3 regions of the Acidovorax sp. JHL-3 genome follow, and region 2 is predicted to be linked to each of the others. Evidence: predicted binding sites of a transcription regulator. Region 2 holds the regulator's gene; each other region holds the start of a gene.
The links. The regulator sigma-54, encoded in region 2, starts transcription at its own class of promoters, with help from an activator protein. The targets are predictions, from matches to a motif close to TGGCANGNAANCTGCTTT.

Region 1 (7,760 bases), on a different contig from region 2:
AGCTCACGGCGCACGGTTTCACCAATCAGGCACACGGCGGCGCCCGCGCGCAGCTCGGCATCCGAAAAAACCCGCCCGGTGCGCACGGCCCAGTTGCCCGTCTGCAGCCAGGCATTGGTGCTGCCGATGATGCTGGTGGTCCAGTTGCGCCCGCCGGCCACCACGGTGGCGCCGGCCCGCGCCTCGGGTGCCACGGCCAGAATGCCGCCAATCTGCTGGGCGATGGCGTCGGCATCGGTGTCCTTGAATGCGGGGGCGCCCGACCCGCCGCCAGGGCCCATGCGCTGGCCGGGGCGCACCTGCAGCAGGTTGGTGCCCAGGCCGGAGATCTGGTTTTGCACCGCCATGGTGGCGCCATTGCCCAGCGTGACCATGGTGATGACGGCGCTGACACCGATCACGATGCCCAGGATGGTGAGAAACGAGCGCATCAGGTTGCGCCGGATGGAGCGCAATGCGAGCAAAAGGGTGTTGAGCAGCATCAGGAGACCTCAGGCACTGGCGTGGCAGGCACGGCAACCACCGGGGTGCGCAGGCCCACGGGGTGCGGGTTGGGTGCATCGCTGTCTACCTTGCCATCGACAAAGCGCACGATGCGCCGCGCATAGGCGGCCATGTCGGGCTCGTGCGTGACCATCAGCACGGTAATGCCCTGGTCGGCATTGAGCCGCCACAAAAGCTCCATGATTTCCTGGCCCCGCTGGGTGTCGAGGTTGCCGGTGGGTTCGTCGGCCAGCAGCACGGCTGGCTGGGTGACGATGGCGCGCGCAATGGCCACGCGCTGTTGCTGGCCGCCCGACAGCTCGGACGGGGTGTGGTGCTCCCAGCCCTTGAGGCCCACGGCGTCCAGCGCGCGGGCCGCTGCGGCGTGGCGCGCGTTGGTCGATTCGCCCCGGTACAGCAGGGGCAGTTCGACGTTTTCTTGCGCCGAGGTGCGCGCCAGCAGGTTGAAACCCTGGAACACAAAGCCAAAAAACTGCCGGCGCAGGCGCGCGCGCTCGTCGCGCGAGAGCGACTCGACATGCACGCCCTTGAACAGGTACTCGCCCGCCGTAGGCCGGTCGAGGCATCCCAGGGTGTTCATGGCGGTCGATTTGCCAGAACCGCTGGGGCCCATGATGGCCACAAAATCGCCCTGGGCGATGTCCAGGTCCACGCCCTTGAGCGCCTGAAAGGCCAGCGCGCCCTCGCCATACACCTTGGTCACACCGCGCAGGCGGATGAGGGGCGGCGCATCGGCCGGCACCCGCGCGCGCTGCCCGGTGGCTGCTGCGGCCTCGCTCATGGCGCGGCCCCGGCAGAGCGCTGGTCGGTGATCACGGCCATGCCCTCGGCCAGGCCTTCGCCGCTGACCTCGGTCTTGCGGCCGTCGCTGATACCCACTTGCACATTCACGGCTTGCGCCACGCCGTCCTTGAGCACCCACACCTGGCGCACACGGCCCGCGCCGTCTGCCGCATCGCCGGTACCGCCCGCCCGGCGCGTGCCCGAGCGTGGCATGCGCGGCATGAGCTGCGAGATGATGCCGCCGCCCGACGACGACGACGCCGGCTGCGCCGCCGCCCCTGCGGCAACCGCCGGGGTAAACCGCAGCGCCGTGTTGGGCACCAGCAGCACATCGTTGCGCTCGGTCGAGGTGATGGTGGCCGCCGCCGTCATGCCGGGGCGCAGGCTCAGATCGGAGTTGTCCACCTCCAGCCAGGTGATGTAGGTGACCACGTTGTCGGTTTTGGTGGAGCCAAACGACACCCGCGTCACCTTGGCCGGATAACGGCGCGAGGGATAGGCGCTGACGGTGAAGCTGGCTTTCTGGTCGAGTTTTACCGAGCCCACATCGGCCTCGTCCACGCTCACATCCAGCCGCAGTCGCGTCAGGTCTTCGGCCAGCGTGAACAGCGTCACGGCCTGCAGCGAGGCGGCCACGGCGTTGCCGGGCTCGACGGTGCGGGTCAGCACCACGCCGTTGATGGGCGAGCGGATCGAAGCCTTGGACAAATTGGTGACATCGGTGGAGAGCGCCGCCCGGGCGTCGTCCACCGATGCGCGCGCACTGGCCTCGTCGGCATGGGCACGGTCGAGCGTGGCACGGCCGCTGTCAAGCTCGGCGGCCGACGGCACCTTGCCGCCCGACAGGCGTGCCACCTCTTGCAGCCGGCCAAAGCCAGCCTGTGCCTCTTTGGTGGTGGCCGCCGCCTGCGCCAGGCGCGCCTGCGCAGCCGCCAGCGAGGCGCGCGAGCGCAGCACCTGCGCATCGAGCTTGGCGGTGTCGAGCTCGACCAGCACCTGCCCCTTTTTGACCTTGTCGTTGACGTCCACCAGCACGTTTCTGACCGTACCCGACAGCTCGCTGCCGATGGTCACCGCCCGCGTGGGCTGCAGGGTGCCGTTGGCCGACACGTTGAGCGTGAGGTTGCCGCGGCGCACCTCTTCGGTCACATACACCGGTGCGGCTTTGGCGCGCTGCTGGCTTTGCCAGTAGTAGAGGCCGCCGCCCGCCGCCAGCAGCACCGCCACGCCCAGCCACAGGGTGGAGCGCTGCCACCAGCGGCGCGTTGGGCCGCCACCGATCAGCGTCTGCAGGTCGGCGGGGGTGGATGGGCTGGCGGGAGGTGTGATTTTTTCTGAAGAAGTCATGGCCATGGCATTCGGTAGGGGTTGGGTGCGCGTTCGGGGGCTGGCGCGGGCTATTGCCAGCCGCCGCCCAGCGCCTTGTACAGCCGCACATGGTCGGCAGAAATGCTGGCCACCGTGGCGGCCAAGCTGTCCTGGGTGGACAGCAGCGTGCGCTGGGTTTCCAGCACCGACTGGAAGTCGATCAGGCCGCTGCTGTAGCGCTGCTGGGCCAGCAAGGCTGCATTGCCTGCGGCATCGGCAGCAGCCTGCAGCCGCACCAGGCGCTCACGATCGCCGCGCAGTGCCACCAGGGCATCTTCCACATCCTTCAGCGCCGTGAGCACCGAAGCCTCATAGCCCACACGGGCCTGCTCCAAAGCTGCCTCCTGCACACGCACCTGGGCACGCGCCGCGCCACCATCCATCAGCGGCATCGACACACTGGCCAGCAAGGCGCTGGCGATGGAGCTGCCGTTGGTAAGGGCTCCCACCGTGAGGGCGCGCAGGCCCAGATTGCCCGAGATACGGAAGTCCGGGTAGCGCGCGGCATCGGCCTGCGACACCCGCGCCAGCGCAGCGGCAATGCGCTGTTCGGCAGCACGCACATCGGGCCGCTGGCGCAGCGTTTCGGCAGGAATGGCCAGCGCAAGGTCTTGCGCGGGCTGCGGCACGGCGACCGAGTCGGCCAACAACCCATCCAGCGCCAGCGGGGCCTGCCCGGTGAGCACGGCCAGGCTGTGGCGCGACTGGGCCAGGCTGGACTCGAGCACCGGAATCTGCGCGGCCGTCTGCTCGGCCGCCGCGCGGGCCTGCTCGGACACCAGCGAGGTGGTGAGCCCGGCCTGCAGGCGCCACTGGGTGATCTGCAGGGTTTCCTGCTGGCTGGCCAGGTTGCTGCGCGCAATGGCCAGCCGCTGCTGCAGGCCCCGCAACTCGATGTAGTTGACGGCCGTTTCGGCGGCCAGAGACACCTGCACGTCGGCCAGGCTGGCCTCGGCGGCCTGGGCGTCGGCTGCGCTGGCGCTCACGCCGCTGCGCAGGCGGCCAAACACATCGGGCTCCCAGCTGGCATCAAAACCCGCCTGAAAACTGCTGCCCGTGTTGTTCGATGCCCGGCTGCGCTGCGCCGAGGCTGAAGTCCCCACACTGGGCAGCAGGCCTGCAGACTGCACATCCACCTGGGCACGCGCCTGCTGCAAGGAGGCTTGCGCGCTGCGCAGGCTGGTGTTGGACTGAAGGGTCTGCGTGACCAGCTGCGTGAGCTGTGGGTCGTTGAACCGCTGCCACCACTGCGCCAGCGGTGTGACCGGCTGCGCCAGCCCCACGCTGCCAGACGGTGGCTGCACCGACCACGCCGACGGAACCGGGGTCTGTGGCAAGCGGCTGTCGGGCGACACCAGGCTGGCACAGCCGGCCAGCAGGGCCACCGCCGAGGTCACCCCCAAAAACCCGAAAGCAGCCCGAAAACGAAAGGGGCCGCGCAAAGGCGTGCGCCCGGCAGCGGCAAAAGATGGTTCATTCATGGGAAAGAAGCGGCAAGCGTTGCATGCCCCATTGTGCGGTGCGGGCATGTATTGCCCGATGCAGAAGAGTGAAGCCCGGGTAAAGCTGCTGCACATCGCCAACGCAGGCCCCACGGCGGCATGCCCGGTCTCGTTGTTCAACGCAATGTCAGGACGCGGCCAGGGCGTGCAGGGGCCAGCGGGGTTTGACGTCAAACGCATAGTCGCGGTTGGCCGTCTGCTGGCCCGCCTGCAGCCGCAGGGCAGCGGCCATGGCAATCATGGCGCCGTTGTCGGTGCACAGGTGCAGTTCGGGGTAGTGCACGCGCACCTTTTGCTGCGTGCAGGCCGCATTGAGCTGGCTGCGCAGGTGCCGGTTAGCCCCCACGCCGCCGGCCACCACCACCCGCTGCAGACCCGTCTGGCGCAGGGCGGTCAGCGTTTTTCTGACCAGCACATCCACAATGGCCGCCTCGGTGCTGGCGGCCAGATCGGCCTTGCGCGCTTGCAGCTCATCCCCGAGTTTTTTGGCTTGCGTGAGCACCGCTGTCTTGAGGCCGGCAAAAGAAAAATCGAGGTTGCCACTGTGCAGCAAGGGGCGGGGCAGCTTGAACGCCGTGGCGCTGCCCTGCTCGGCCAGGCGCGACAAGGCCGGCCCTCCGGGGTAGCCCAGGCCCATCAGCTTGGCCGACTTGTCAAACGCCTCTCCCGCCGCATCGTCAATGGTCTCGCCCAGCAATTCATAGCGCCCCACGCCATCCACGCGCATGAGCTGGGTGTGGCCACCCGATACCAGTAGCGCCACGAAAGGAAATTCAGGGGGGTCGGCACTTAAAAAGGGCGACAGCAAATGCCCTTCGAGGTGGTGCACGCCCAGCACGGGCTTGTCGAGCGCCGCACCCAGCGCGCAGGCCACGCCAGCCCCCACCAGCAGCGCCCCTGCCAGGCCCGGCCCGCGGGTGTAAGCCACCACGTCCACATCTGCCAGGCGCTGGCCTGCTTCGGCCATCACGGCCTCGGTGAGAGGGAGCACCCGGCGGATATGGTCGCGGCTGGCCAGCTCGGGCACCACGCCGCCATACGCCTGGTGCATCTCGATCTGGCTGTGCAACGCATGCGCCAGCAAGGTGGGCACAGCCACCCCACCAGTAGAGCGGACCAGCGCCACGCCGGTTTCATCGCACGAAGATTCAATACCCAGGATCAGCAAGCTCATGCCCCAAGTGTAAAACCCGGGGCCCGCACTGCCACGCCTGCGGGTTGAACCCGGTGCAACGCACTGCTGGGCGCAGCGGCAGGTGCACCCTTGCACCAGGGCTGTGCACCAAACCGGCGCACCAATATGTGGCGTAAATCTTGCATGCTGCATGGCATGACCGACGCACTGCGCATTGTGGTGGTGGCCCCCGACCTGGCCATTGCCGACCCCGACGACGAACACGCCGCCACACAGGCCGAACGCTCGCGCGCGCTGCGCATTGGCCTGCTGGAAAACAACTTCAATCTCATTGCCACATTGCCCGCCGATGTGTTTCTGAGCGAGCGGCTGGCCCAGTTGCAGCCCGACATGATCATCGTGGACGCCGAGAGCGAGGCCCGCGATGCGCTGGAGCATGTGGTGATGGCCACGCGCGCCGCACGCCGCCCCATCGTCATGTTCACCAACGATGAAGACACCACACATGTGAAAGACGCCGTGGCCGCTGGCGTGTCTGCCTATATCGTCGCAGGCCTGGCGCCGCAGCGCATTCGACCCATCCTCGATGTCGCCATGGCGCGCTTTCAGCACGAGCAGGCCCTGCGTGCCGAGCTGGCCGACGCCAAAACCGAGCTGCAGGACCGCAAGACCATTGACCGCGCCAAGGGCGTGCTGATGCAGCGCCAGGGCCTGTCCGAACAAGCCGCGTATGAAAAACTGCGCAAGACCGCCATGGACAAGGGCCTGAAGTTGGGCGAGGTGGCCAGGCGGATGCTGGAGATGGTGGATTTGCTGGGGTGAGATGGCGGCCCACGGCGGTGGGCTGCGCGGGCCCCGTTGGCACAGCCCCATGCAACCGCATGTTTGCCGGGCGATAGAATTTCCCCCATGGCGCGGCTTTTCGACTCTGACCCACCGGCCCCGGTGCATTTTCGGGGTTCGGCATTGCCGCGCGGCTACTTCTTTTCCGTCACACCCCCTTAGAACGCGCTTACGTTCTGAATGCACAACGGGCAGTTTGCCCGGCATTGCTTTTCCCATTTTTGTCGCGGGGCACGGCCCCTGGCGCACCTCACACCCTGTATTTGGACCACCCTGTTCGGGTGATCCGCGATCCCTATGTCACTACAAACCCTGAAGCTGGACTGGTTTTCCAATGTCCGCAACGATGTGCTCGCCGGTCTGGTGGTTGCATTGGCCCTGATCCCTGAGGCCATCGCGTTCTCCATCATTGCGGGCGTTGACCCGAAGGTTGGCCTCTACGCCTCGTTCTCCATTGCCACCATCATTGCCTTCGCCGGCGGTCGCCCCGGCATGATTTCCGCCGCCACGGGGGCCATGGCGCTGGTGATTGCCTCCCTGGTCAAGGACCACGGGCTGCAGTATCTGCTAGCCGCCACAGTGTTGACCGGTGTGCTGCAAATCATTGCTGGCTGGATCAAGCTCGGGGTTCTGATGCGTTTTGTTTCCCGCTCGGTGGTTACCGGCTTCGTCAACGCGCTGGCCATCCTGATTTTCATGGCCCAGTTGCCCGAGCTGACCAATGTGGGCTGGCAGGTGTATGCCATGACGGCGGCGGGTCTGGGCATCATCTACGGGCTGCCTTACATCACCAAGGTGGTGCCGTCTCCGCTGGTGACCATTGTTTTCCTGACCGGCGTTTCCATTTACCTGGGGCTGGACATCCGCACGGTGGGCGACATGGGCGAGCTGCCCGACAGCCTGCCGGTGTTCCTGCTGCCTGATGTGCCCCTTGCCTGGGAAACGCTGGGCATCATCCTTCCGTATTCCGTCACGCTGATGGTGGTGGGTTTGCTGGAGTCGCTGATGACGGCCACCATCGTGGACGACATGACCGACACCAAAAGCAACAAGAACCGCGAATGCGTGGGCCAGGGTGTGGCCAACATCGCCACGGGCTTCATAGGCGGGATGGCGGGCTGCGCCATGATCGGTCAGTCGGTCATCAACGTGAAATCCGGTGGGCGCGGGCGCTTGTCCACGCTGGTGGCGGGGGTGGTGCTGCTGATTCTGGTGGTGTTCCTGGGGGACTGGGTCAAGCAGATCCCCATGGCCGCCCTGGTCGCGGTGATGATCATGGTGTCCATCGGCACGTTCAACTGGGGTTCGTTCAAAAACCTGCGCGAGCACCCCAAAAGCTCCAGCGTGGTGATGCTGGCCACCGTGGCGGTGACCGTCTACACCCACGACCTGGCGCGCGGTGTGCTCACGGGTGTGCTGCTGTCGGGCTTCTTCTTTGCCCACAAGATTGCCCAGATTCTGCTGATCGAGGCGCAGACCGAAGACGATGGTGAAACGCGCAGCTATGCGATCTATGGCCAGGTGTTCTTTGCCTCTGCCGACCGGTTTGTCGATGCGTTTGATTTCGACGCCTCACCACGCCGCGTTCGCATCGACCTCACGCACGCCCACTTCTGGGACATCAC
Region 2 (7,760 bases):
GCCAAGCCACTCAAGCTCAATCCCCGCCAGGTGGCAGAGGGCCTGCGCACCGCGCTGCTCGCCACGCCGGTTTACCAGCGCTGGGTTGCCGACATCGACATCGCGGGCCCCGGCTTCATCAACATTCGCCTGAAACCGGCGGCCAAGCAGGAAATCGTGCGCGAGGTGCTGGCTGCTGGTGAGCGCTTCGGTTTCCAGAACCCGCGCAATGCGCGCGTGCTGGTCGAATTCGTCTCTGCCAACCCCACCGGGCCGCTGCACGTCGGCCATGGCCGCCAGGCGGCCATTGGTGACGCCATCAGCAACCTGTTCGCCACGCAGGGCTGGAGCGTGCACCGCGAGTTCTATTACAACGACGCAGGCGTGCAGATTCAGACCCTGGCCCACAGCACCCAGCTGCGCGCCAAGGGCTTCAAACCCGGCGACGAATGCTGGCCCATCGACCCGGAAAACCCGGCGAGCAAGGCCTTCTACAACGGCGACTACATTGTCGACATTGCCGAGGCCTTCAAGGCCAAGGCCACCGTCAAGGCCGACGACCGTGAGTTCACCGCCAACGGCGATGTGGAGGACTACGACAACATCCGCCAGTTTGCCGTGGCCTACCTGCGCAACGAGCAGGACAAGGACCTGCAAGCCTTCAATCTGCACTTTGACGAGTACTACCTCGAATCCAGCCTGTACACCAGCGGCCGTGTCGAGCAGACGGTGAACAAGCTCATTGCCAATGGCAAGACCTACGAGCAGGACGGCGCGCTGTGGCTCAAGTCCACCGACTACGGTGACGACAAGGACCGCGTCATGCGCAAGGGCGACGGTAGCTACACCTATTTCGTGCCCGACGTGGCGTACCACATCACCAAGTGGGAGCGCGGGTTCACCAAGGTCGTCAACATCCAGGGCACCGACCACCACGGCACCATTGCGCGCGTGCGCGCCGGGCTGCAGGCGGCCGATGTGGGCATTCCCCAGGGCTATCCCGACTACGTGCTGCACACCATGGTGCGCGTGGTCAAGGGCGGTGAAGAGGTCAAGATCAGCAAACGCGCGGGCAGCTACGTCACGCTGCGCGACCTGATCGAGTGGACCAGCAAGGACGCCGTGCGTTTCTTTCTGCTCAGCCGCAAGCCCGACACCGAATACACCTTTGACGTCGATCTGGCCGTGGCGCAGAACAACGACAACCCGGTGTATTACGTGCAGTACGCGCATGCGCGCATCTGCTCGGTGCTGCGGGCCTGGCAGGAGGCCAGCGGCGGCGACGTGGCCTCGCTCAAGGAGGTGGACCTGTCTCCGCTGGACGGGCCGCAGGCCCAGGCGCTGATGTTGCAACTCGCCAAATACCCCGACATGCTCACCGCTGCTGCCGAGGGCGAGGCGCCGCACGACGTCACCTTCTACCTGCGTGATTTGGCCGCCAGCTACCACAGCTATTACGACGCCGAGCGCATCCTGGTGGACGACGAAGCAGTAAAAAGGGCCCGCCTGGCACTGGTCGCTGCCACCGCGCAGGTGTTGCACAATGGCCTGGCCGTGCTGGGCGTATCGGCTCCAGCCAGAATGTAAGCAGTTACTACCATGAAGAAAAAACAGACGGGTGGCACCATCATCGGCTTCATTTTCGGAGTCCTTGTGGGCCTGGGTGCCGCACTGGTCGTGGCCGTGTATGTGACCAAGGTGCCCGTGCCATTCCTCAACAAGGGGGGTGTGCGGGGCGTGGACCAGGACGCGGCTGAAGCGCAAAAAAACAAGAACTGGGACCCGAACTCGCTGCTCACCGGCAAGGGCTCTGCACAAAGCCCTGCGCGCGTGCCCACACCGGCGGCCCCGGCCAGCGCTAACGGCGCTAACGGCACGGCTCCAGCCGCCGAGGTCACCGCTGCGCGGACCCCCGCTAGCAAGCCCGCAACGGCCGATGCCAAGCCCGCAGCAAAGGTCGACACCAAACCCGCCGCCTCGGCAGACCCGCTGGGCGATCTGGCCAAGGCCAAGTCGGCGGCGGTGGATCCGTTTGATTATTTCGTGCAGGCCGGAGCGTTCCCCAACCAGGCGGGGGCCGATGCCCAGCGCGCCAAGCTGGCCATGCTGGGCTGGGAAGCCCGCGTGAGCGAGCGTGAGCAGAATGGCCGCACCGTGTACCGTGTGCGCGTGGGCCCTTTTTCCAAGCGCGACGACGCCGAGCAGCTCAAGGAAAAGCTGGAAGGCGCGGGCGTAGAGTCCGCGATGGTGCGCGTACAGCGCTAAAGCAGCAAAGCCCATCGCCATTGTCTGAACTTTTTCATGGGGGAGTGCTCACACCTCCAGACCCGAACAAGGAGTGTCCCTGTTATGAAACGCCGCGAGTTTTCCCTGTCCACCGCTTCGGTGGTTGCCGCTTCCGCCCTGACCTTGCCACTGGCCACGCCGGCCATGGCGCAGGCGCGCCAGTTCAAGGAGGGCAAGGATTACACCAGGCTCGCCAAGCCGCTGACGCCCGATGCGCCTGCTGGCAAGGTGGATGTGATCGAGTTTTTCTGGTACAGCTGCTCGCACTGCAACGCATTCGAGCCAGCGCTGGAGTCCTGGATCAAGGCCGCTCCCAAGGATCTGAGCATCCGTCGCATCCCGGTGGCGTTCAATGCCAGCTTCGTGCCACAGCAAAAGCTGTATTTCACGCTGGAAGGCATGGGCAAGCTCGATACCGTGCATGGCAAGGTATTCCGCGCCATCCACGTTGAAAAGCAAAAGCTGGCCAAGGACGATGAAATCTTCGCCTGGGTGGCCCAGCAGGGGGTGGACATCGCCAAGTTCAAGGAGATGTACAGCTCTTTCACGGTGGCCAGCCAGGTGCGTCGTGCCACGGCGTTGCAAGAGGGCTACGGCGTGGAAGGCGTGCCGTCGATGGGCGTTGCCGGCCGGTTCTATACCGATGGCACCATGGCTGGCAGCATGCAGACCGTGCTGCAGGTGGTGGAGCATCTGGCGGGCGTGGCACGCAAGGGCTGATTGCGCAACCCGCTCCCGAGAAGCCCGCGCCAGCGGGCTTTTTTATGGGCGATGGCACCGGTGCATGGCTACAATGAGTGCAAGATTCGTGCCTCATGAAAAAAAGCCTCCTCCCGATCCTGCTGCTGACCGCCCTTGCCTGCGCCCCTGGCGTGGGCCAGGCCGAAAAGGCCGACCGCAACAAACCCATGAACATCGAGGCCGATGCGTTGCGCCACGATGAACTCAAGCAAACCAGCGTCTTCACGGGCCGGGTGGTCATGACCAAGGGCTCCATCGTGCTGCGCGGGGCGCGGCTGGATGTGCGCCAGGATGCCGATGGCTACCAGTACGGCGTTGTCACGGCCGAGCCTGGCAAGCGCGCATTCTTCCGGCAAAAGCGCGACACCGTGGCGGGCGCACCCGACGAGTTCATAGAAGGCGAGAGCGAAGTCATCGAGTACGACGGCAAGGCCGACAACGTGCGCTTCATCACCCGCGCCGAGATGCGCCGCTACCGCGAATCCGTGGTGACCGACGAGCTTTCGGGCGCCGTCATTGTGTACAACAACCTCACCGACGTTTTCACGGTGGATGGCCAGAAAAAGGCGGCCGCCAGCGGGGCGGGCGATGCGCCTGCTGCGGGCGGGCGGGTGCGTGCCGTGCTGTCACCCAAAGAACAGCCTTCCGGCGCTGCCGCTCCGGCCAATGCAGCCAGCGGGCCGGTGCTGCGTCCCAGCAATTCCCTCGGCGGTGCGAGCAAGTGAGTGCTGCGACAGTGAATCAAGACCCAGATACCCAGGCGGGCAGCCGCCTGGAAGTGGAGCACCTCGAAAAATCCTATGGCAGCCGAAAGGTCGTCAAGGACGTGTCGCTGGTTGTGCAAAAGGGCGAAGTGGTGGGTTTGCTCGGGCCCAATGGCGCTGGCAAGACCACCTCGTTCTACATGATCGTGGGCCTGGTGCGCTGCGACGGGGGCGATATCCGCATCGATGGCCATTCGGTGGCCGACATGCCCATCCACCGGCGCTCGCGCCTGGGGCTGTCTTACCTGCCGCAAGAGGCATCGATCTTTCGCAAGCTCAACGTCGAAGAGAACGTGCGCGCCGTGCTGGAGCTGCAGCGGGGCGATGACGGCAAGCCGCTGGGCCGGGCGCAAATCGAAGAGCGCCTCACGTCCTTGCTGCAGGAGTTGCGCGTGGACCATTTGCGCGACTCGCCGGCCCTGGCATTGTCGGGTGGTGAGCGCCGCCGGGTCGAGATCGCCCGTGCCCTGGCCACCCAGCCCCGCTTCATCCTGCTCGATGAGCCCTTTGCCGGCATCGACCCCATCGCGGTGATCGAGATCCAGCGCATCATCGGTTTCCTCAAGGCGCGCGGCATCGGCGTGCTGATCACCGACCACAACGTGCGCGAAACCCTGGGCATCTGCGACCACGCCTTCATCATCAGCGACGGCCGCGTCCTGGCCCAGGGCACCCCGTCCGAAATCGTCGACAACGCCGAGGTGCGTCGGGTGTACCTGGGTGAACATTTCAGGATGTGATGAAACCTGGTCTTTCGCTGCGCGTCTCGCAGCACCTGTCGCTTACGCCGCAGCTGCAGCAATCCATCCGGCTGTTGCAGTTGTCCACGCTCGAACTCTCGCAGGAAGTCGAGCAGATGCTCGACGAGAACCCGTTTCTCGAGCGCACGCCCGAAGAAGCCCCACGCGAAGAGTTTGGTCTTGAAGCGGCCGACACCCCCGCGCAGACCGACGATTACAGCGCCGATGACGCTATATTTTCAGGAGCTGTTAGCGCAAGCAGCACAAGCGCTGAAGGCCAAAATGATGCTGAAACGCCCAGCGCCAGCGCGGACGAGCCCGACTGGAGCGGCGACGGCACCGTGGAAATGGCACCCAACGACGCCGAGTGGGGGGGCGACGCACCCGCGCGCAACCGCAATGACTCCGAGGGCGACGAAGCCGATGCCACCGAGCTGGCCCGCTCGCACGAGTCACTCACGTCCTTCCTGCACCGCCAGGCCTTGGCGCTGCGCCTGTCGGAGATCGACCGCGCCGCGCTGCGCTTTCTGATCGAATCGCTCAACGACGACGGCTACCTCGAAGAGCCCCTCGAAGAGCTGGCCACGGGACTGGCTGGCGAGGGCAACCTGGAGCAGATCGACGAGCTGGTGCACCGCTTCACCGTGGCGCAGCGCCTGCTGCAAAGCCTGGAGCCGGTGGGCGTGGGCGCGCGCAACCTGGCCGAGTGCCTCACGCTGCAACTCAAGGCCCTGGCCGCCGACGAAGGCAGCGCGATCGACCCCGACGCCGTGCAGACCGCGCTGCGCATCTGCCAGCAGCCGCTGGAGATGCTGGCCCGCCGCGACATCCGCCGGCTGACGCAGCTGTGCGGCGATGGCGAAGAGCGCACCCGCGCCGCCATGGCGCTGATCGCCCGCCTGGAGCCGCGCCCCGGCCGCCGCTTTGCCGATGTAGAGCGCAACATCATCGTGCCCGATGTCATCGTGCGCAAAGCCGGGCGCGCCAATGGTCGCGATGGCCAGCACAACTTCATCGTCAGCCTCAACCCCGATGTGATGCCGCGCCTGCGCGTGCACGACATCTATGCGGGCGCCCTGCGCGGGCACAAGGGCGGCGAGGGCCACCAGGGCATGCAGCAGCGCCTGCAGGAGGCGCGCTGGTTCATCAAGAACATCCAGCAGCGCTTTGACACCATCCTGCGCGTCTCGCGCGCCATCGTCGAGCGGCAAAAGAGCTTTTTCACCCATGGAGAGCTGGCCATGCGCCCGCTGGTGCTGCGCGACATTGCCGACGAACTGGGCCTGCACGAATCCACCATCAGCCGCGTGACCACCGCTAAATACATGGCCACGCCGATCGGCACCTACGAGCTGAAATACTTCTTTGGCTCGGGCTTGGGCACCGAGACCGGCGGCAACGCATCGAGCACGGCGGTGCGCGCGCTCATCAAGCAGTTCGTTGCCGCCGAAAACCCCGCCAAACCCTTGTCCGACAGCCAGATTGCCGAGATGCTCAAGGAGCAGGGCATCGAGTGCGCGCGCCGCACCGTGGCCAAATACCGCGAGGCGCTCAAAATCGCGCCGGCCAACCTGCGCAAGGCGCTGTAGACGTTTTTTCCCGCCGAGCGCGTGGGCTGTGCGTCTGTCAGCTGCCGTTTGTCATCCCTTTGTTCTGTTTTTTACTTGTCTCTCACGCCATGGCCCGCATCGTTTTCGATCTTCCTGCCCACTTTGTCTTTTCGACCGAGATGCAGATCTACATCAGCCATGTGAACCAGGGCGGGCACCTGGACAATGCCCAACTGCTCAGCCTGGTGTCCGAGGCGCGCGTGCGCTTTTTCCAGGCGCAGGGCTATCCCGAGGCGGATGTGGGCGGCCTGGCCATCGTGGTGGGCGACATCGTGGCGCAGTACAAATCCGAGGGCTTTCATGGCGAGACCATGCGTGTGGAGATGACTCCCGCCGATTTCAACCCCTACGGCTTTGACCTGGTGTTTCGCATGACCGAAAAATCGCAGGGCCGCGAAGTGGCACGCGGCAAGACCGGCATCGTCTTCATCAACAAGTCCGATCGCAAGGTGGCGCTGCTGCCCGCACACATCCGCGCGCTGCTCAGCCGCCCACCTGTTTCTGCCGCCCAGCCGTAGGCGCGTATCCTTTTGCCCTGTCTATGAACCAACTCCAACTTTTCCTGCCGTGCGCCGCTGGTGTCGAGAGCTATCTGGCTGACGAAGTGCACGCCATCACCGGCCTCACGGGGCAAGACCTGCTCACGGGGCGGGGCGGCGTGCTGCTGCGGGCCTCGTGGCGCGATGCGCTGCTGCTCAACCTGCACAGCCGCCTGGCCCAGCGCGTGCTGGTGCAACTGGCGCACCGCCCCTACCGCTCTGAAAACGACCTGTATGCCGCCGCCAGCGACGTGGCCTGGGAAATCTGGTTCACCACGCGCCAGACCTTCAAGGTCGAGGTGACGGCGCAGCACAGCCCGCTGCAGAGCCTCAATTTCGCGGGCCTCAAGGTCAAGGACGCCGTGGCCGACCGCTTTCGCGCCAAGACCGGCGTGCGCCCCGATGTGAACACGCAGTGGCCCGATGTGCGCATCCACCTGCACCTGACCACCGAAGAGGCCACGATCTACATCGATACCAGTGGCGAGCCGCTGTTCAAGCGCGGCTGGCGCGAAGACAAGGGCGACGCGCCGCTGAAAGAAACCCTGGCCGCCGCCATGATTGCCGCCAGTGGCTGGGACCCCCTGGGTGACAACCCCGTGCCCCTGTACGACCCCTGCTGCGGCAGCGGCACCATCGCCATCGAGGCCGCGCAGATCGCCTGCCGCATCCCGGCCGGCATGCTGCGCCGCTTTGCGTTCGAGAAACTGCTGCCGTTCCAGAGTCATGTCTGGAGTGCTATCAAAAACGAAGCTGAAGGCGCAATACAGGAAAGCGCTGTGCCCATATTTGGCAGTGATGTGGCCCACCGCATGGTCGATTTTGCCCAGCGCAATGCCGAGCGCGCCGGTGTCGCCGATGCGGTGCAGCTGCGCGGTGGTGATGCCCTGCAGCGCATGCCGCCCTGCGAGCAGCCCGGCGTGATGCTGCTCAACCCGCCCTACGGCGAGCGCATTGCCGCCGCCGGCACGGCCGGGCAAAACGCCAACGAGCGCGCCGCCCAGCGCGCGCAGGGCGATGCGGTCGGCCGCGAAGCCGCACACACCGACGATGGCGGCGAGTTCTTCAGCCAGCTGGCCGCGCACTGGAAAAAGAACTACG
Region 3 (7,760 bases), 1.8 Mb from region 2:
TGGTCATGCGGGTGCTCGTGCGTTTCGGCCAGGTGCAACACCACCCCGGCCACCATCAGCAGGCCGCCCACCACCACCAGCCCACCGGCAGTGCGGTCGCCCATGGCAAACGCCAGCACCGCGCCGATGAACGGCGCAAACGCAAACACCGAACCCGTGCGCGCCGCGCCAAACGCGCGCTGCGCCAGCAGGTAACAACGCAGGCTGAGCCCATAGCCCGTGGCCCCCACAGCCACCATGCCCCAGGCCGCCGCCGCAGTGGGCATGGGCTCGCCCAGGCCCCAGGCCAGCACCGCCGTGGCGCTGGCGCCCAGCGCCGCCTTGACCAGCACCACCTGCGCCGGGTCACGCTCGGCCAGGGCGCGCGACAAGGTGTTGTCCGCCCCCCAGGCCATCGTGGCCAGCAAAACAGCCAGCAGACCGGCCAGCTCCACGCCCCCCAGGCGCCCCTGGTCCACCACCAGCGCCACGCCCCCGGCCAGCAGCAACAGCATTGCCGCCCACACCCGCCGGTCCATGGTTTCGTGGTACAGACGCCAGGCCAGCAGCGCGGTGAAAAGCGCCTCCAGCGTCAGCATCAACGATGCGCTGCTGCCACTGGTGCGCTGCAGCCCCCAGGCCAGCGCCACCGGCCCCACCACCGCTCCCAAACCCGCCATGGCCAGCAGGCGGGACGTGTCGGCCCGTCGCAAGCGTGCCTCTTGCTGCACCGGCTTGCGCAACACCGCCCCCATGCCGGCAGCACCGGCATACAGCAACGCCGCCGTGCTGAAAGCGCCCAGGCCAGCGCCCAGGTGCTGCACCAGCGGCGTGCTGACGCCAAACAGCACCGCCGCCAGCAGCGCCAGGGCACCCCCACGCAAGGCGGGTCCGTGAACAGGCAACACAAAAACTCCTGATTTGATAGCTGATGGCGCTTATTGCAAAGGCGTCAACGCCACTTTTTTATCAAACCGTGGCGCCAGACTGCATTATTGACCCGTTCAACGCAATCAGGCCGATTCGCCCAACACGCCGCCAACAACAGCCATCGCTGCCGCGACGCAACGGCCAGCAGTCGCGGTCGCGGTCGCAGTCGCAGTCGCAGTCGCAGTCGCAGCCGGGCGTAATCCGATCATTCGGCCAGGCACAAGCGCTCCGGTGCGATAGCACTCCCCAACCGGCCGTGCACACCCCCAATTGGGTCAATTGCACGCGGGCAAGCCTGCGTCCTTGTGCAACTGGGGCAACGCAGAGGCTGCTTGGTTGCGACTTGCGCTCGTCCACCGCCTCCCAAAAGAACGGGGGCTGTGCGCAAGCAACAGCCCCCGGGGTTGACACTGAATTTTTCGCTCGTGGCGCTTTACAGAAAAGCGCTGGAAGCCATTTCGACTAGAAATCGACCGCCACCCAGCACCTCCTGCGATGCGTCAGGGGAACGTGAAGTTGGCGGTAGTGCTGCCACCAGCGGTGAGCGGGGGCAACACGGTTTGCTTGTCCGCGAACCCTGGCAGGCTGGCGCGCAGGGTATAACGGGCGGCCGCTTGCGTATCGGCAGCGAACACCAGCGGTGCGGGCGCTGCGGCATAGGCCCCCACCATCGGCGCATTGACCGGCAGCGAGAAGGCATAGGCGCCGGTGACGCTGTTCACATACGCTCCGTCGATCTCCACGGTGCCGGCCGCCGTGAGCGGCTGCATGGCGCGCACCAGGGTGTCAGCTGGTGCAGTGCCCGAAACGGTGGCGCTGGCCGAGGGTGCAAGAGCGATAGGCAAAGCCACGCTGGCCACCGGGGTCACGGTTTCTGCCACCACAGGCACGCCCGTAACCACGGCGGTAGTGCGCCCAGGGGCGGCCATGACCAGGGTGTAGTTGCCTGGCGCCACGGGCTGCAGCAGGAACTTGCCCGTGCTGTCGGGCACGGTGGCCTTGATGATGGTGCCATTGAGCTGCAGCGACACCCGGGTGGCGCCTGCCCCCAGGGCCGAGTCCACATAACCCTGCACACCGGACACATAACGTGGAATGACGGTGACCACCGGCTTGAGCAGGTACTGGCCCGACGCCCCGGCCTGCACCACCGACTTGCAGGCATCGAAGTCCAGCACGAAGTCGGCCATCTTGTTCTCGGCGATGTCGATGTTGATGTTGGTCTTCACGCCCGATTGCTGGCCGCTGGGCGTCTTCAGTGCCACTTCGCTGCCTCCGGTGGGCCATACGGCATTGGCCAGTGGCTGGCTGGTGCTGTTGTCGGCCAGCACCAGACGCATCTGGGTGTATTTGCCTGTGGGCAGCGGAATCTGCCCCAGTTCCATCAGCACGCCATTGGTCAGGCTGAGCAGGTCCACGCGCTTCGCGGGGTTCAGCACAACTTCGGACCAGCCGGCATCGGCATCACTGGCGCTGCTGCTCTGGTGCACACGCACTTTCGAGACAGTCACATGGACGGAGTCGTAGCCGCAGCTGGGCGCGTCGGTCAGCGCCAGGCGCAGCGTGCCGCTGCCCGTGCTGTCACCGCCACCGCCACAGGCAGCCAAGCCGGCCAGCAGGGCGGCGCCTATGGTGCATTTGAGACTTTGGAGAATTTTCATAGAGGACCTCTCTGGGAATGGCGCACTGTCAATGCAAAGCGCATAAATGTGAATTTTTCACACCGAGAGGTTAACTACTCCAAGACCCCGAAGCTGTAGGACACAGCCTTCAGCAGGGAAACAATCGTAACTGCGTGTGAATAAGTGCTGTAACTACCGCGCAATCCATAGTCGGCTCAAATGTGTGTCGGATTTTTTGACATTACGCCGAAGACGAAACGGAGTCAGCACTGCAAATCGTTGTCAGATATGGGAAAACTTCACAGGCACGCATATTGCACAGCCCTTCACGACTCGAGCCGTCGCACGAGTAACAGGAGTGAAAAATCATGAACACCAAAATTCTTGCGGTAACGCTCGGTATGGCAGGCCTTGCGTTTGGTGGTGGCGCATCTGCCAACGTCGTTACTTTGAACGCCGTGCCTGGCAATCTTTACCAACAGACCGTTCAAAGCCCATGCATCTTCAGCAACCCCTCTTGTACAAATGGAGGATTTGCTTCAACGGCCTTGCCCACAGGCGGCAATGTGAACGGCTACGATGCTCTTTCACCTCTTTACAGCGGCCAGACACTTCTCAACATCATTGGAGCCGGCAACTCCCTCCTGATTGGTCTTGATATCAATGAGGGTGGGCCTGCACAAACGCTGACCGCTTTCTATATGCTGTTGAACAACAGCGTCGTAGATACATTTTCGACAACCGCTACGGGCAATGTGCCAGCGGGTAATAACGGGAATGGCTACGCCGACTACCTACTCGGCAACTTTTCTTCATTTTCCGCAACCGATACGGTCCAGTTCCGCTTCGTCTTCAACAATGCGAACGATGGCACCGAAAACCTTTTCGTGATCGGTGCACCCGGTAGTACAGTTCCCGAGCCAGCCACGCTGGCACTTCTGGGCTTGGGCTTGCTGGGTGCGCACTTTGCGCGCCACCGCCGCAGCAGCTGACCAACTCGCGACTGTCGGCTCCAAGCGGAGCCTACACGGCCAATGCCGCTCAGCTAACGTTGAGCGGTTTTTTTCTGCCCAAACGATGGTAGTGACCATTCTTTACTTCGACGGCACCCACCGGATTTTTGAGACGGCAGGTCAAGCGTCGGAATTTTTGACACATGACATGGGGCCTGCATTGGCTGACAACTGAAGTGTTGCTGCTTGCACTCCACTTCAACTGCCCCCAACCCAAAGAGCATGCAGCGTTTCATTCATACCGGATCTCCTCGGCCTGAAGCACCCCCGAGATCACCTGGCTACCCCGCACAGTAACTCGCACACCGTTACGTATGCTTGTCGGGGAACCATTGATGAACACCACGTTGTTTCCCGAGGCACTGACCGGTTGTCCGTTGACAAGGAAATCCGCTATCGACTGGTAGGCTCCAACAGCACCTATCAACTCAAAGGAAGCCGGCCCCCCTGTACCAGGAACATGTCGAATGCGCGCTCGCGATGCCATCAACACACCGTCGACCATAGTTCCTGCTACCTCCAGCTTGACACCGTTACCGATACTAGCGGATGGTCCGCCGGTAATCCGCGCAGATGCGGCGTTCACTCGTACTCCGTAAAGAACGAAATCAGAACTCAAGCTGCTGAAATTCGACACGATCCCCAGCAGATTGGCGGCAAATTTGCCAACCGTCGGCAAGACATGGCCAGGCCGAATCTGTTGAGCACTGACAACACCATTGACTGGCATGGCGGTGGTGCGGACATAAACAGTCATGCCGTTTACCAGAGAAGCGCTTTCCAAGTCGCCAATGAAGAATGCAGCGCCGAAGTTAACAAGCTGCCCGTCGAGACGGAAAGTCTTGGATGAAAAATCAATTTCCTGAATGGCGCCCACAATGATCAAAGGACCGCCTGAATCCACGCGCTCAATGCGACTTGCGCGCCATCGCCCGTCTGCAACAGGCAGGGCATAGACCTGCACATTCGCCCCCCTCGGGATAGTCGACAGTGCGGTAAAGCCGTCATAAACCGTTGCCTCATCTACCGAAATTCTGCTACCCCATAGCCCGAATTCGGCCGCGACGACATCAATCGCTGTCACGGACCCTCGGAATTCGGGGACCGAAAGCACCGTGGTCGCGATGCCTGTGGTTAGGTCTGAATTAATGGTGCCACTTACCATTACCGTCATCCCCAAACGCAACGAATCCGCATCTTCGGTGCTGATCTGAGCAGCGTCAGTGGCAAATCGCACGCCGTTGACAATCACACTGCCGAAGCCATCCACAACACCAACTCCGACTGCAGAAGTGCTAATACCGGTGCCCCCGGAACCTACCCCGCCTCCACTACCAGAACCTCCCATGCCAGCAACGGAGACGCCACCACCGCCACAGGCTGCCAGCACCAGCAACAGCGTTAGCAATACGGATCGAATAAATACATTCATGAGGCTTGTCCTCGATTTCCTGTCATTGAATCAGGGGCATCCGACAGATCAACGCCTTTTTCTGTATGAATCTCTGGGGCATCCGTGGAATGTGATGAACCCCGTTCATCTTCGTAGTACGTGTAGATCCCAACGCGCATGCGCCCTACTCCTTGCCCATCACTCTGCTGAACCGCATCCGTCATCTCCCGTACGAGTCGGTGGTGAACAGCGTCCCAATGCTCGCGAGTGAGCTGATGTATGCGCTCGCAATCGCCAAGTGTCAAACCCGAAGCATAGACCGCTCGCTCGAGCATGCGAGGCTGCTCACCTAGCGTGTTGGAGACTGCTGCCTGCAAATGATCACGCACGTTGTCGCCCAAAAAGGCAAGCATGTCGCGCAGGCTGGCAGTCGGCAAAAAACTGTCCCCCAGCAAGTGAACCTCGCCCTCGGAAAGAGCGACCAGATTGAGCCTCTGCAACTCTTCCAATACGGTGCGATGGTGAACGTTGCCACGGGTGGCAAACCGCGCCAGTAATTCAAAGGAATGACCGTCCCCTGAATCCGCCAAAGGCAACTTGCGCATCGACTCGTCCTCTGCAACAACTTGCATCCAAGCGGTATAAGCCTTCGCCGCAGCTGAGCTTTCCGTTGCAGGCAAGACAGTCCGGGTATCACGCACCCGGGCTGTCACATCCTTGCGATTTAGCCCCGTGGTGGTGGACAACTGACTGAGATTGGGTTTCGCGCCACCCTTTTTGAGCCAGAGATTCCGAGCTTCATCGACAAGCAGGTCGCGCAGCACTTCTTCGAGCTGAGGATGCTTCAGACCCATTGCCAAGGCAAGACGCACCGCCGGCCGCAGGATGCGGGCAAATGCAGCTTGGGTCCAGGTAAGTCGATCTTGCATGAATGGTTGGAGTAACCGGACATTTTCCGCGAGTTTCGCAGCATGTGCCATCCCACCATGCGGTATCTCGCTCAATGGTGTGTCGCCAATCCAACAATCGTAGGAACACAGCCTCCTACCGCATGTCAGCTATTCCCTACCGGTCATCCCAACCAACCTATTGCATTAAGCTGCAACAACTTTTTTACATGTGATAAATTCACACACAAATCAATGCTGCTACTTGGCAAAGGAAAAACGGCATGGAACAAAATAAAGGGTTTACCCTTATAGAACTGATGATCACAGTGGCAGTCATCGGTATCTTGGCGGCCATTGCCTATCCGTCTTATCAGGACCAAGTGCGCAAATCACGCCGGGCCGAGGCGCAATCGGTGCTTATGAACATTGGCACGCGCCAACAACAGATGCTGCTGGACGCACGAAGCTATGCAGCAACGGCTGCTTCGCTCGGCATCACTATCCCCCCCCAAATCACTCCCCACTACACGATCGGCGTGAGCGCACCAGCCAGCACGCCGCCGTCGTTCATCGCAACGGCCACGCCACAAGGTGACCAAACCAAAGACAAGTGCGGCACGTTGGGTGTGAACCACACCGGAACAAAGACCGCAGTGAAAAACGGAAGCGCCCAGACGGGCTGCTGGTAGAGGAATGACCATGAGCACCGCCAGACGCCGCCCTGCCCTCGGTTTTACGCTCATTGAGTTGATGGTGGCGGTTGCCGTATTGGCTGTAATAGTGTCGCTAGCATCCCCCTCGTTTCGCGCCCTCCTGGAAGCACAGCGCATGCGCTCAGCCGCCTTTGACTTGATGGCCGACCTCACGCTGGCACGCAGTGAAGCACTGAAACGCGGGGAAATATCCACACCGGTCACGCTTACCAGAGACGCAAGCAACGCCACAGGCCGGTGGGAGTCGGGTTGGAGCGTTACTGTGGGAGCAGAGGTGCTCAGCAGAAAAAGCGCTGTGGGTTCAGGTGTAGCCATCAGCGGTCCGGCAACCATCACATTCGACCGCAACGGTCGGGCGTCCAACCTCACCAACGTAGCTCGGTTTGCATTCACGAGCAGCAGCGCTGCACATAACCGCTGCATCTCTATCGACCCATCGGGCCGCCCCAAAAGTTCTACCGCTGTGTGTCCAACATGACAAAACAGGTCTGCACTCAAAAGGGCGTCGCCCTGATCGAAGCACTGATCGCTATGTTGATCGTCGCTTTTGGCACGTTGGGCTTCATAGGCTTGCAGGCACGTACCAAGGTGGCCAATCTGGAGGCATATCAACGCTCGCAAGCGCTCATCTTGGTCAATGATATGGCTGAACGCATCAACCTGAATCGTGCGAGCGCGGCATCGTACGTCAGCGACGACATTGGCGCCACGCCCCCAGGCGATTGCACCGACACCTCGCTCACACCAGCACAGAAAGACCTTTGCGATTGGGCCAATGCCATCCTAGGGGCAGGAGAAAAACAAGGCAGCACTATGGTGGGAGCCATGCTGAATGCGCGCGGTTGTATTACCACCCCTTCGGCTAATTTCTACCAAGTATCGATCGCATGGCAAGGCATCCAAGCTACAAGCGCCCCGGTCGATTTGTGTGGAAAAAACGACTTCAGCAGCGAAGACATGCGACGAACCGTTTCGGTAGTGGTGCAAGTTGGTTCGCTGTTGGTAATAACGCCGGCCCCACCTGCTTCGACGCCATGAAAACCCTTCCACACGCAATGCACCAATACAAGGTGCGCCCCCGGCAGAAGGGATTTTCGCTGATCGAACTGATGGTGGGGATGACCGTCGGGCTCATTCTGGTCGCCGGGTTGGCGCTGATGTTTGCCAACTCCAGCCAATCTGGCAACGAACTGGAGAAGAGCATCCGCCAAATTGAGAAC

Region 1: K226_RS0116525 (ANTAR domain-containing response regulator) is a predicted target of sigma-54. The motif match lies at 5,461-5,478, and genes of this name have one in related genera.
Region 3: K226_RS0110840 (PEP-CTERM sorting domain-containing protein) is a predicted target of sigma-54. The motif match lies at 2,835-2,852, and genes of this name have one in related genera.

The regions. Positions count from the first base shown of each region.
Region 1 is NZ_JAFU01000004.1:235,589-243,348, forward strand. It holds gene K226_RS0116500 (ABC transporter permease) at 1-482, opposite strand, end outside; gene K226_RS0116505 (ABC transporter ATP-binding protein) at 482-1,285, opposite strand; gene K226_RS0116510 (efflux RND transporter periplasmic adaptor subunit) at 1,282-2,634, opposite strand; gene K226_RS0116515 (efflux transporter outer membrane subunit) at 2,685-4,136, opposite strand; gene tsaD (tRNA (adenosine(37)-N6)-threonylcarbamoyltransferase complex transferase subunit TsaD) at 4,285-5,331, opposite strand; gene K226_RS0116525 (ANTAR domain-containing response regulator) at 5,488-6,114, shown strand; gene K226_RS0116530 (SulP family inorganic anion transporter) at 6,433-7,760, shown strand, end outside.
Region 2 is NZ_JAFU01000001.1:507,516-515,275, reverse strand. It holds gene argS (arginine--tRNA ligase) at 1-1,566, shown strand, start outside; gene K226_RS0102330 (SPOR domain-containing protein) at 1,579-2,244, shown strand; gene K226_RS0102325 (thiol:disulfide interchange protein DsbA/DsbL) at 2,329-2,985, shown strand; gene lptA (lipopolysaccharide transport periplasmic protein LptA) at 3,081-3,731, shown strand; gene lptB (LPS export ABC transporter ATP-binding protein) at 3,728-4,510, shown strand; gene K226_RS0102310 (RNA polymerase factor sigma-54) at 4,510-6,099, shown strand; gene K226_RS0102305 (thioesterase family protein) at 6,189-6,638, shown strand; gene K226_RS0102300 (class I SAM-dependent RNA methyltransferase) at 6,662-7,760, shown strand, end outside.
Region 3 is NZ_JAFU01000001.1:2,291,662-2,299,421, reverse strand. It holds gene K226_RS0110850 (DMT family transporter) at 1-884, opposite strand, end outside; gene K226_RS0110845 (DUF4382 domain-containing protein) at 1,410-2,570, opposite strand; gene K226_RS0110840 (PEP-CTERM sorting domain-containing protein) at 2,900-3,523, shown strand; gene K226_RS0110830 (DUF5666 domain-containing protein) at 3,777-4,976, opposite strand; gene K226_RS0110825 (DUF6502 family protein) at 4,973-5,866, opposite strand; gene K226_RS0110820 (type IV pilin protein) at 6,109-6,516, shown strand; gene K226_RS19500 (GspH/FimT family pseudopilin) at 6,521-7,018, shown strand; gene pilV (type IV pilus modification protein PilV) at 7,015-7,578, shown strand; gene K226_RS0110810 (PilW family protein) at 7,575-7,760, shown strand, end outside.